DNA from 2 places in the Dactylosporangium sp. NBC_01737 genome. Region 2 is predicted to be linked to the other one. Evidence: riboswitches for the same ligand, from Rfam matches in the RefSeq annotation. Region 2 holds a riboswitch; the other holds the start of a gene.
The links. A riboswitch is a leader RNA that binds a small molecule or an ion and turns the genes downstream of it on or off. The one in region 2 is predicted to bind cyclic di-AMP.
Positions count from the first base shown of each region.

Region 1: linked by a shared signal. The riboswitch ahead of OHA72_RS02010 (C40 family peptidase) and the one ahead of OHA72_RS07805 (C40 family peptidase) in region 2 are both predicted to bind cyclic di-AMP.

Region 1 covers NZ_CP109153.1:430,367-436,178, reverse strand. Annotated here, with positions in the region: gene OHA72_RS02015 (methyltransferase domain-containing protein) at 1-432, opposite strand, end outside; gene OHA72_RS02010 (C40 family peptidase) at 478-1,470, opposite strand; cyclic di-AMP (ydaO/yuaA leader) riboswitch at 1,478-1,623, opposite strand; gene OHA72_RS02005 (ABC transporter ATP-binding protein) at 1,915-2,688, shown strand; gene OHA72_RS02000 (ABC transporter ATP-binding protein) at 2,717-3,481, shown strand; gene OHA72_RS01995 (IS110 family RNA-guided transposase) at 3,499-4,752, opposite strand; gene OHA72_RS01990 (AMP-dependent synthetase/ligase) at 5,069-5,812, shown strand, end outside.
Region 2 covers NZ_CP109153.1:1,801,155-1,804,895, forward strand. Annotated here, with positions in the region: gene OHA72_RS07790 (pyridoxamine 5'-phosphate oxidase family protein) at 1-422, opposite strand, end outside; gene OHA72_RS07795 (MarR family winged helix-turn-helix transcriptional regulator) at 444-950, shown strand; gene dcd (dCTP deaminase) at 964-1,545, shown strand; gene OHA72_RS07805 (C40 family peptidase) at 1,589-2,575, opposite strand; cyclic di-AMP (ydaO/yuaA leader) riboswitch at 2,584-2,722, opposite strand; gene OHA72_RS07810 (LamG-like jellyroll fold domain-containing protein) at 2,831-3,664, opposite strand.

The DNA.
Region 1 (5,812 bases), 1.4 Mb from region 2:
GAGGATGCCCGGGTCGAGGATCGGGCCGCCGGTCGGGACCTGGAAGGCGAGCGTCCCGCCGTCGTCGAGGGCCGCGGCCAGCACCGGCAGTAACGCCGCGTGATCGGGCACCCACTGCAGCGACGCGTTGGCGACGATGACGTCGACCGACCCGCGCTGCGGCCGCCACCCGGCGATGTCGCCGAGCTGGAAGGACACCTGCGGGCCGGCCAAAGGCGCTGCGGCGGCGAGCATCTGCGGCGAGGAGTCGATGCCGAGCACAGCCGCGTCCGGGTACCGCGCGGCGAGGGTCGCGGTCAGCGTGCCGGGCCCGCAGCCGAGGTCCACGACCGCCACGGCGGAGGTGGTCGGGATGCGCGCGACCAGCTCGTGGAAGGGCCGGGCCCGTTCGTCGGCGAAGCGGGCGTACTGCTCGGGATCCCAGGAGGCCATGCCCCATCTTGCGGGCATGGCCTCCTGGCGCGTGACGAGGGGTTCCTAGTGAGGGCGCCCGTAGCCGGTCGTGTTGGAACGGTCGACCGAGGCGACCTCGACGTTGCGGCCCGTGGTCGGTGCGTGGATCATCTTGCCGTTGCCGATGTAGATGCCGACGTGGCTGGGCGACGATCCTCCGAAGAACGCCAGGTCTCCCGGCGAGAGCGCGGACCGCGAGACGTGCGTGACCCTGCTCGAGCGCCACTGGTCGTTGGCGTTGTGTGGCAGCGTGATGCCGGCCGCCTTCCAGGCACCCATGGTGAGGCCCGAGCAGTCCCAGCTGCCCGGTCCGGCGGCGCCCCACTTGTAGGGCTCGCCGAGCTGGGCGCAGGCGAACGCGACGGCGGAGTTCGCCGGGCTCGTGCATTCGGCGCCGAGGGACACCTTCACACCGGTCGATCCGGTGCTGCCGGCCGCGGCGGCGCGCCGCTTGAGGGCGTCGAGCTTCTTGACGTCGCCCTCGATCTTCTTCTTCTTGGTCTCCAGCTCGGCCTTCTGCGCGTTCTCCGCGGCGAGCGTGTCGTCGATCTTCTTCTTCTCGTCGTCCAGCTTCGACTTGGCCTCCGAATACTCGGCGATCGCGCGCTGCTGGTGCTTGCTGATCTGCCGCAGCGTGGTGAGCTGGTCGATCAGCGTGTCCGACGACTGCGCGCTGAGCATGACGTTGAGGCTCACCATGTTGCCTGAGCCCTTGAACGCGGCGATGGCGATGACGTCGACGTCGGAGTTGGCCGCGGCCATGCTGTCCGCGAGGGGCTGGATCTTCGCCTGGACGGTGGCGGCCTCCGCCTGAGTGGCGGCAAGCGTTTCATTGATCTTGTTGTAGGCCTCGATCGTGACTTCGAGCTCGTCGCCCGCCTTCTCGAGCTGGGCTTGGATCTCGGCAGCTGTGGGATCGGCCTTGGCGACGCTCGCAGGCGCCACGACGGCCAGCGCGACGGCCCCGATGATCAGGGAACGCAGCAGTGACCGCTTGGCGCGGTGTCCAGCGGACAAGGGATGACCCTTCATTCACCGACCGCCTACCGGGTTAGCTGACGGGTTCGGGCGGGAAGAGTGCGCCCTACCGCGGCTTCGCGGATTCACCCCAAGGAACCTGGGTCCCCGGCTCGACAGCGCCATGGGCGCTCGACTCGGCGGCGCTTGCACGGCGCCGCCCGGGGTGGGCGACGGACTGCCGGGCAGGCCGGACCTAACTTAACGTGATCACCAGCGAAGCGAAACCCACGCGTGTCGTTCTATATCTATTACCCTAAAAGTCCGAATCACGGCGAGTTGTCGGTCCACATCGGACGGTGATGCGCCACAGAAGATGGTGTTGACGGACACACAATTGGGGCTTGATTCTGCTCTGATACCCGGTTAAATACACGTAACTTTATTCACCGACGATGCACATAGTTCGCCCACTCCGAACACCCCCGGAGGAGCGTCACCCCCATGTTGCGTGTCCAGAACCTCGAGGTCGTCTACGACGACGTGATGTTGGTGCTGCGCGGCGTCAGCCTGCAGGTGCCACCCGGACGCATCGTCGCGCTGCTCGGCGCGAACGGTGCGGGCAAGACCACGCTGCTGCGGGCCCTGTCGGGCCTGCTGGGCGTGCACGACGGCGCCATCACCAAGGGCGCCGTCACGCTCGACGACAAGCCCATCCACCGGCTCCGGCCGGCCGCCGTGGTCCGCCGCGGCGTGTCGCAGGTGATGGAGGGGCGAAGAACGTTCGCCGAGCTGACCGTCGAGGAGAACCTGCGGCTCGGCGCCCACACCCGCCCGAAAGGACGGGCCGAGGCGATGGACCGCATGTACAGCCTCTTCCCCGTCCTCGCCCAGCGGCGCGGCAGCATCGCCGGATACCTCTCCGGCGGCGAGCAGCAGATGCTGGCGATGGGGCGGGCCCTGATGTCCGACCCGGCGTACCTGCTGCTCGACGAGCCCAGCCTCGGCCTCGCGCCGCGCCTGGTCGAGCAGGTCCGCGACCTGATCGTGCAGATCAACCGGGCCGGCACCGGCGTGCTGCTGGTCGAGCAGAACGCGACCATGGCGCTGTCCATCGCCGAGCACGGATACGTGCTGGAGACGGGCAAGGTCGTGCTCGACAAACCCGCCGCCGAACTGCTCGCCGACGACGACATCCGCGAGTTCTACCTCGGACGGGCCGAGCGGTCCTTCCGCGACGTCAAGCACTACAAGCGTCGCAAACGCTGGCTGTCATAGAGCCGCAACAACCCCTTCGGGAGTCGCCGTGCTGCGTTTCGAAGACGTCCGGCTCAGCTTTGCCGGCGTCAAAGCCATCGACGGTGTCTCGTTCACCGTCGCCAAGGACGAGCTGTTCGCCGTCATCGGCCCCAACGGGGCCGGGAAGACGTCGATCTTCAATGTGATCTCCGGTGTGTACCGGCCGCAGAAAGGCAGGGTGATGCTCGACGAGCTCGAGCTCACCGGACTGCGCCCGGACAAGGTCGCCAAGCTGGGCGTGGCCCGCACCTTCCAGAACGTCGAGCTGTTCCAGCACCTGACCGTGCTGGAGAACCTCATGCTCGGCCGGCACCACCACATCCGCTACGGCACCCTCGCCGCCATCGCGTGGCTCGGCCGCGCCCGGCGAGAGGAGATCGCCAACCGGGCCGTGGTCGAGGACATCGTGGACTTCCTCGAACTGGCCCAGTGGCGCCGCCTGCCGGTGGGGCTGCTGCCGTACGGCGTGCAGAAACGCGTCGAACTCGGCCGCGCCCTGGCGATGGAGCCGAAGCTGCTGCTGCTGGATGAGCCGGTCGCCGGGATGAACCTGGAGGAGACCGAGGACATGGCCCGCTTCATCCTCGACGTCCGCGAGGAGCTCGGCATCCCGATGATCCTCGTCGAGCACGACATGGGCCTCGTCATGGACCTCGCCGACCGGGTCATGGTCGTCGACTTCGGCGTGCCGGTCGCCACCGGCACGCCCGCCGAGGTGCAGAACAACCCTGACGTCCTGCGTGCCTACCTGGGGGAGGTGGAGGCGGCATGACACTCCCTGTGTCAACCTCAGGCAGCGACCAACGTGGTTTGTGTGGGTTGGTTCAGTCGTACAGCGTTGCCGTGCCGGTCGGGGTTGTATGGCGTCTGGTCGGTCCAGCAGCGCCAGATGACGCGGATCCAGGCTCGGGCGAGGACGCGGATGGCGTGTGGGTGGTCCAGGCCGCGGGCGCAGGCGGCGGCGTAGACCCTTGCTGCCCAGTCGCTGTCGTGGCGGCTGTTGTCGGCGAAGGTGGTGACCGCGACGCGGAAGCGTTTGTTGCACGCCCATCTGAAGTGCACGGCTCGGTGTTTGCCGGATTCCTTGGTCACCGGGGTGACACCGGCGAGCGCGGCGATGGAGTCGGGTCCGGCGTAGGCTTCGCGGGAGTCGCCCCACTCGGCGAGGATCTGCGCGGCGTTGATCTGACCAGACCTTGGCAGCGATGTGAAGATCTCGGCGTCCGGGTGTTCGCCGAGTGTGGCGACGACACTGCGGCTGAGCGTTTTCAACGCGGCCACGACCGCGCGCAGGACGGTGACGAGGGCGGTCACCGCGTCGCGGACGGCCTCGCACAGGACTTCGTCGGTAGTCCCCGCTGGGGCGGCGCGCAGCCGGGCGAGGAGCTGCTCGCCGGTGCGCCGGCCGGAGTAGCCGTGTTTGACGCAGAACGCGGTGAGGCGTTTCGCGCCGAGGTGCGCTGCGTGGCGGGCGGTCGGGTAACGGGTCAGGAAGTCCAGGGCGATCGGGGACTCGACGTCGGCGAAGACGGCCACGGCGCCGGGCCAGTGCGTGTCCAGCAGCGCGGTGAGCTGGTTGGTGGCCGCGACGCGCATGTCGACCAGGTCCCCGCGGGTCCGGGTCACGGTGCGCAGCGCCTTCGTCTGCGCCGTGTACGGGGTGGCCAGCTGCAGCCGGTGGTGCCGCAACCGCAGGTACTCGGCGATGACTTCCGCATCGCCCGCGTCGGACTTGGCGCCGGACAACACTTCGCCGTCCCGCCAGGTTTTGATCGCGTTGGGTTTGACCGGCACCACAGGGTGTCCGGCCTCCAGGAGGATGTCGACGAGCCGACCGTCGGGTCGTTCGATCCCGATCGGCATGGCCTCGGGGTGCCCGAGACCGGCCAGGCGGCGCAGCAGCCCGGCAAGACCGACGGCGGTGTGCTCCACGGTGAACGCGGCGACCCGCCGCCCGGCGCTGTTCTGGACACAGACCGCGTGGGTGGCCGAGGCCCAATCGATCCCGACGAAGAACTCAGCTCCAACAACGTTGAGCGACAACGGTTCTCCTCAGCTTGGCAGCGATGTGACTCGACGAACGGGGCTGACTGCCGGGTGGTCACTAACCGGCGCTCTACGGCGCTTCTCCCTGTTGCCGGTCGGCAGCCCCGACAAGAACCGAGAGCGGCGGTGTCATGCAGGCCCTCGAAGGGCGACCGGCACAGGCCGTCTCTCAGTTCTCGCCGAGTTCCAACAACAACCCTCTCAGAGGGCCCTGTCAGAAGGATGGTGCCCTAGTGACCGGCCAGCGGAGCGTCTCGGGCCGGTCATCAGCAGAGCAGCCCTGGGTCACGCGCCCGGAACGAAGTGAGGACGCATGACCATCGCCGATCTGGTCAAACAGCGCGCCGAGCGGACGCCGGACGCCGTCGCGATGCGGGAGAAGCACCGCGGCATCTGGCGCGAGATCACCTGGCGCGACTACTGGCGCACCGCGGAGACGGTCGCCCGGGCCCTGCGCTCGCTCGGGATCCTGCCCGGCGACCGGGTCGCGATCCAGTCGGAGAACCGCTCCGAGTGGCTCTTCGTCGACGTGGCAACCGTGGCGGTGCGGGCGGCGACCGTCGGGCTGTACCCGACGAACCCGCCCGACGAGGTGCGCCACATGCTGGCCGACTCCGGCGCGCGGATCCTCTTCGCCGAGGACCAGGAGCAGGTGGACAAGGCCCTCGCGGTCCTGGACGAATGCCCCGACCTGGAGTGGATCGTCTACCTGGAGCCCAGGGGCATCCGCGGCCGGTACAAGCACCCGAAGCTCATCTCGTGGAGCGACCTGCTGGCCTCGCACGAAGGCGCGGAACCGGTCGAGCTGCAGTCCAGCGACGACGACGTCGCCACCCTGATCTACACGTCCGGCACCACCGGGCGGCCCAAGGGCGCGATGCTCACCGTGGCCAACGTGGACTTCGCGATCCGGGTGCTGGTGGAGGGCGGCGGCTTCTCCGACCCGCCGCCGGGACCGCGCGACCTGACCCTGTCGTACCTGCCGCTGTGCCACGTCGCGGAGCGGGTCTTCACCACCTGGTTCAACGCCGCCGCCGGGGTCACCGTCCACTTCGGC
Region 2 (3,741 bases):
TTCGTCGACGTGAGTGGGGAGTCGCGTTGGACGATCAGGGCCACCTCGACGGTGAGGGCGTAGAGCTTCCAGTCGACGCGTTGGGCGGCTCGCATCTGGAGGGCGAGTTCGGCCACGAGCAGGGGATCCATGACGGGGGTGGCGCGGCCTGAGACGTAGGCCTCGTCGGAGGTGTCCTCGGCGGGGAAGCTGTGCAGCGCGTAGCGGCCGTCGCGGTCGAGGTCGTGGCGTTTCGGGGAGGGCAGGATGAAGCAGTAGAGGCCCGTTTCGGTGATGACGGGCATCACGGGGTGGACGCGGGGTCCTCCGTCGGGGCGGATGGTGGCCAGGTAGCCCATGCCGGGGCCGTACTGGCAGATCAGGGTGCGGATGGCCGTCGCCAGGAGGGGCTCGGCCGCGGAGAATTCTGCCCACGTCGCCATGCCTCCAAGTTACTCGTACACGTGTTCGAGAAGTGTGTGATTCCTCGAATGGAGGACAATAGCCTGGTGGGTGACCCGGACGAGCTGATCGACCTGCTGCGGACGTTCAACCTTGAGGCGGACCGGTTCGTCGAGGTGTTCACGCGGGCGCACGGGCTGCACCGGACGGATCTCAACGCGGTGGCGTACATCTGGCGGGCGGCCGAGGAGCATCAGCCTCTCACGCCGGGCGGATTGGCCCGGAAGTTGCGGCTGAGCCCGGCGGCGACGACCGCGCTGCTCGACCGGCTCACGCGGGCCGGGCACGTCGAGCGGCGGCACGACACGGCCGATCGGCGTCGCGTACACCTCGTGATGCAGCCATCGGCAAGGGCCTTGGCGCAGGCGTTCTTCACGCCGCTGGGGCGGCACATGCGGGCGGCGTTCGGCGAGTTCGACGAGGGGGAGCTTGCCGCCGCCGCGCGGGTCCTGATCAAGGTCAACGAGGCGACCGCGGCCGCCGCCGATGAGGCGAACCAAACGGCGTAATAGGGTCAGGGACGTGTTGCTCTCCGACCGTGACCTGACAAAAGAGCTCGCCGACGGCCAGTTGCGGCTGGAGCCGTTCGAAAAGGACCTGGTTCAGCCGTCCAGCATCGACGTGCGGCTCGACCGGTGGTTCAGGGTCTTCAACAACCACCTGTACACCCACATCGATCCGGCCACGCAGCAGGACGATCTCACCGCGATGGTGGAGGTCGACGACGGGCAACCGTTCGTGCTGCACCCGGGCGAGTTCGTGCTCGCCTCGACGCTCGAGGTGATCAGCCTCGGCGATCAGCTGGCCGGCCGGCTGGAGGGCAAGTCCAGCCTGGGGCGGCTCGGGCTCCTCACCCATTCGACCGCGGGGTTCATCGATCCGGGGTTCTCCGGGCACGTGACGCTGGAGCTGTCCAACGTGGCCAACCTGCCGATCATGCTCTGGCCGGGGATGAAGATCGGGCAGCTGTGCATCTTCCGGCTGTCGTCGCCGTCGGAGCATCCGTATGGTTCCGCCGTGTACGGCTCCCGGTATCAGGGCCAGCGCGGGCCGACGGCGAGCCGCTCGTGGCAGAACTGGCGCACCTGGCCGACGACGACATGAAGAAGGGCGGCCCGCGCCAGCGGGCCGCCCTCCCGGAAAAGCGCTAAGCGACCCGGCCGTAGCCCGCGATCGGCCCACTGTCGATCTTCTTCATCCGGACCACGTCGCCGGAGGTCGGTGCGTGGACCATCCAGCCGCCACCGACGTAGATGCCGACGTGATGCAGATCGCTGTAGAAGAAGACCAGGTCGCCGGCCTTCAGCTCGGCACGGGTGATGCGTTTGGTGTCCTGGTACTGCCACTTGGTGTAGTGCCGCAGCGTGTGGCCGGCCTGCTTCCAGGCGTAGAGCGTCAGGCCGGAGCAGTCGAAGGTGTTGGGGCCCTCAGCCGCCCACACGTACTTCTTGCTGATCTGCTGGCAGGCGACCTGCGCGGCCTTCGCGGCGTCGCCGCCGGAGTATTCGACCGGGCAGGCGACGGGGCGCAGCTCGCCGGTCGCGCCGCTGGTCCCGTACACCTTGGTGCGCAGCTCATTGAGGGACTTGATCTCGGCGTTGATGGTGGTCTCTTTCGCCGCCATCTCGGCCTCGGCGGCCTTCTGGCTGGCGATCAGCTCGTCGAGCGGCTTCTTCTGGTCGTCGAGGACCTTCTTGCTGTCCAGGACGTCCTTGATGCCCTCGGCTTCGTCCTTGGCGAGCATGTTGAGCATGACCAGCTGCTCGGCGAACGTGTCCGGCGAGCCGGTGGTCATCAGGGCGTTGAAGCTGGAGACGCGGCCGGTCTTGTACTGCAGGACCGAGAACGCGCTCACCCGCAGCAGCGCGGTGTCGACCTGGGCCTGCAGCGGGTCGATCTGGTTCTTGAGCGTCGCCTGCTTCGCCAGGTTGGCCTTGAGCTCGCCCTTGAGCTGGTTGTGCTGCTCGATGATGGGCTCGACTTCATTCCATTTCTTGTCGATCTGCGCTTCGAGCTCGGCCGGGGTCGGCTCCGCGTGTGCGGCACCGGTGATCCCGACGGCGAGCGACAGACCGCCGAGCGTGGCGACGAGGAGTCGCGCCAGACGCTGAGGCCGCCTCGTATGGGTCTCCACCGAGGAGATGCTCCTTCTTCCAGCCGCCTACCGGGTTAGCTGACGGGTTCGGACGGGAAGTTCGTCCTACCGCGACCTCGTCGCGGATTCACCCCAGATGGCGCAGGTGGGTCCCCGGTTCAAATTTCGACTCGGCGGTGCCGTCTGGCGCACCCGTGCTGGGCGCGGACATCCATACGACCGGAAATCACGGTATGGCGAGCGCTCCCAAGGGGCAAGTCAGTGCGCGATTGTTGTCTGATTTGGCCCGAAAAGTCACGCAGGCTTCGTGACGAACACATCATCAATTGCACCGACGAACTGGTCGTTGTTCGCGCTGGTCCCCTTGCCGCCAATACAGAGTGGATCCGAGTTCACTATGGACAGTGACGAAGGAATGGTTGATCGGCCCTTGAGCTGGCCGTCCACAGCCACCGTGAGCAGCGCGTCACTGCGTGAACACTCAACCCGGTGCCACCGCCCGTCAGCCACGGTCAGCGATGCGAGTGCTACGTAAATGGTAGGTCCGGAAGTGCCGACAATCACACAACTGGGGTGCCCGGCGGCGCCATCCACCTGCAACTTGAACTGACTGTCACCAACCGAGAACCCTTTTTGGATGACATTGGCGCCCTTGGAAGTCTCATCGGGTGCGACGAGCACACTTGCGCCATACGTGAACGCACCCTGTCCCGGATTGAGGAAATCCGCGGGGCCACTCTGCAGGATGGCACGTGCACAACTCTCCGCACCGTAATGCTCACATGGCTCGGGGAATCGCACCGCGAGTCCGCCGCCGTGCGGGACGGCCGACAGCTCGCCGCCGGCCTTGCGGACCCGGAGCGGGAGCCGCCCGCCGCCGTCCAGGACCTGACCCGTGATCCCGCCGTCGAAGGTGTACCGGACGGTCACCGCCGGATGCGCACGCTGACCCGAGGCGGCGGAGGAGGGCGGCGCGGCCCCGCTCACGGCGGCGGCAGTGGACGCGGCCCCGGCGGATGGAGAAGCCGGCGACGCGTCCTCGGCGAGACCGGTGCTGTCGGTGGACGGGCCACGGTGCAGAGCCCAGCCGCCGGCCGCGACCATCGATGCGAGCGCAACAAGAAGCATGAGCCGTCGCCGGCGGGGCCACGTACGCATAACCGGACATTATGCCGAGCAGCGCACCGCGGAAGTCGGCGAAACGG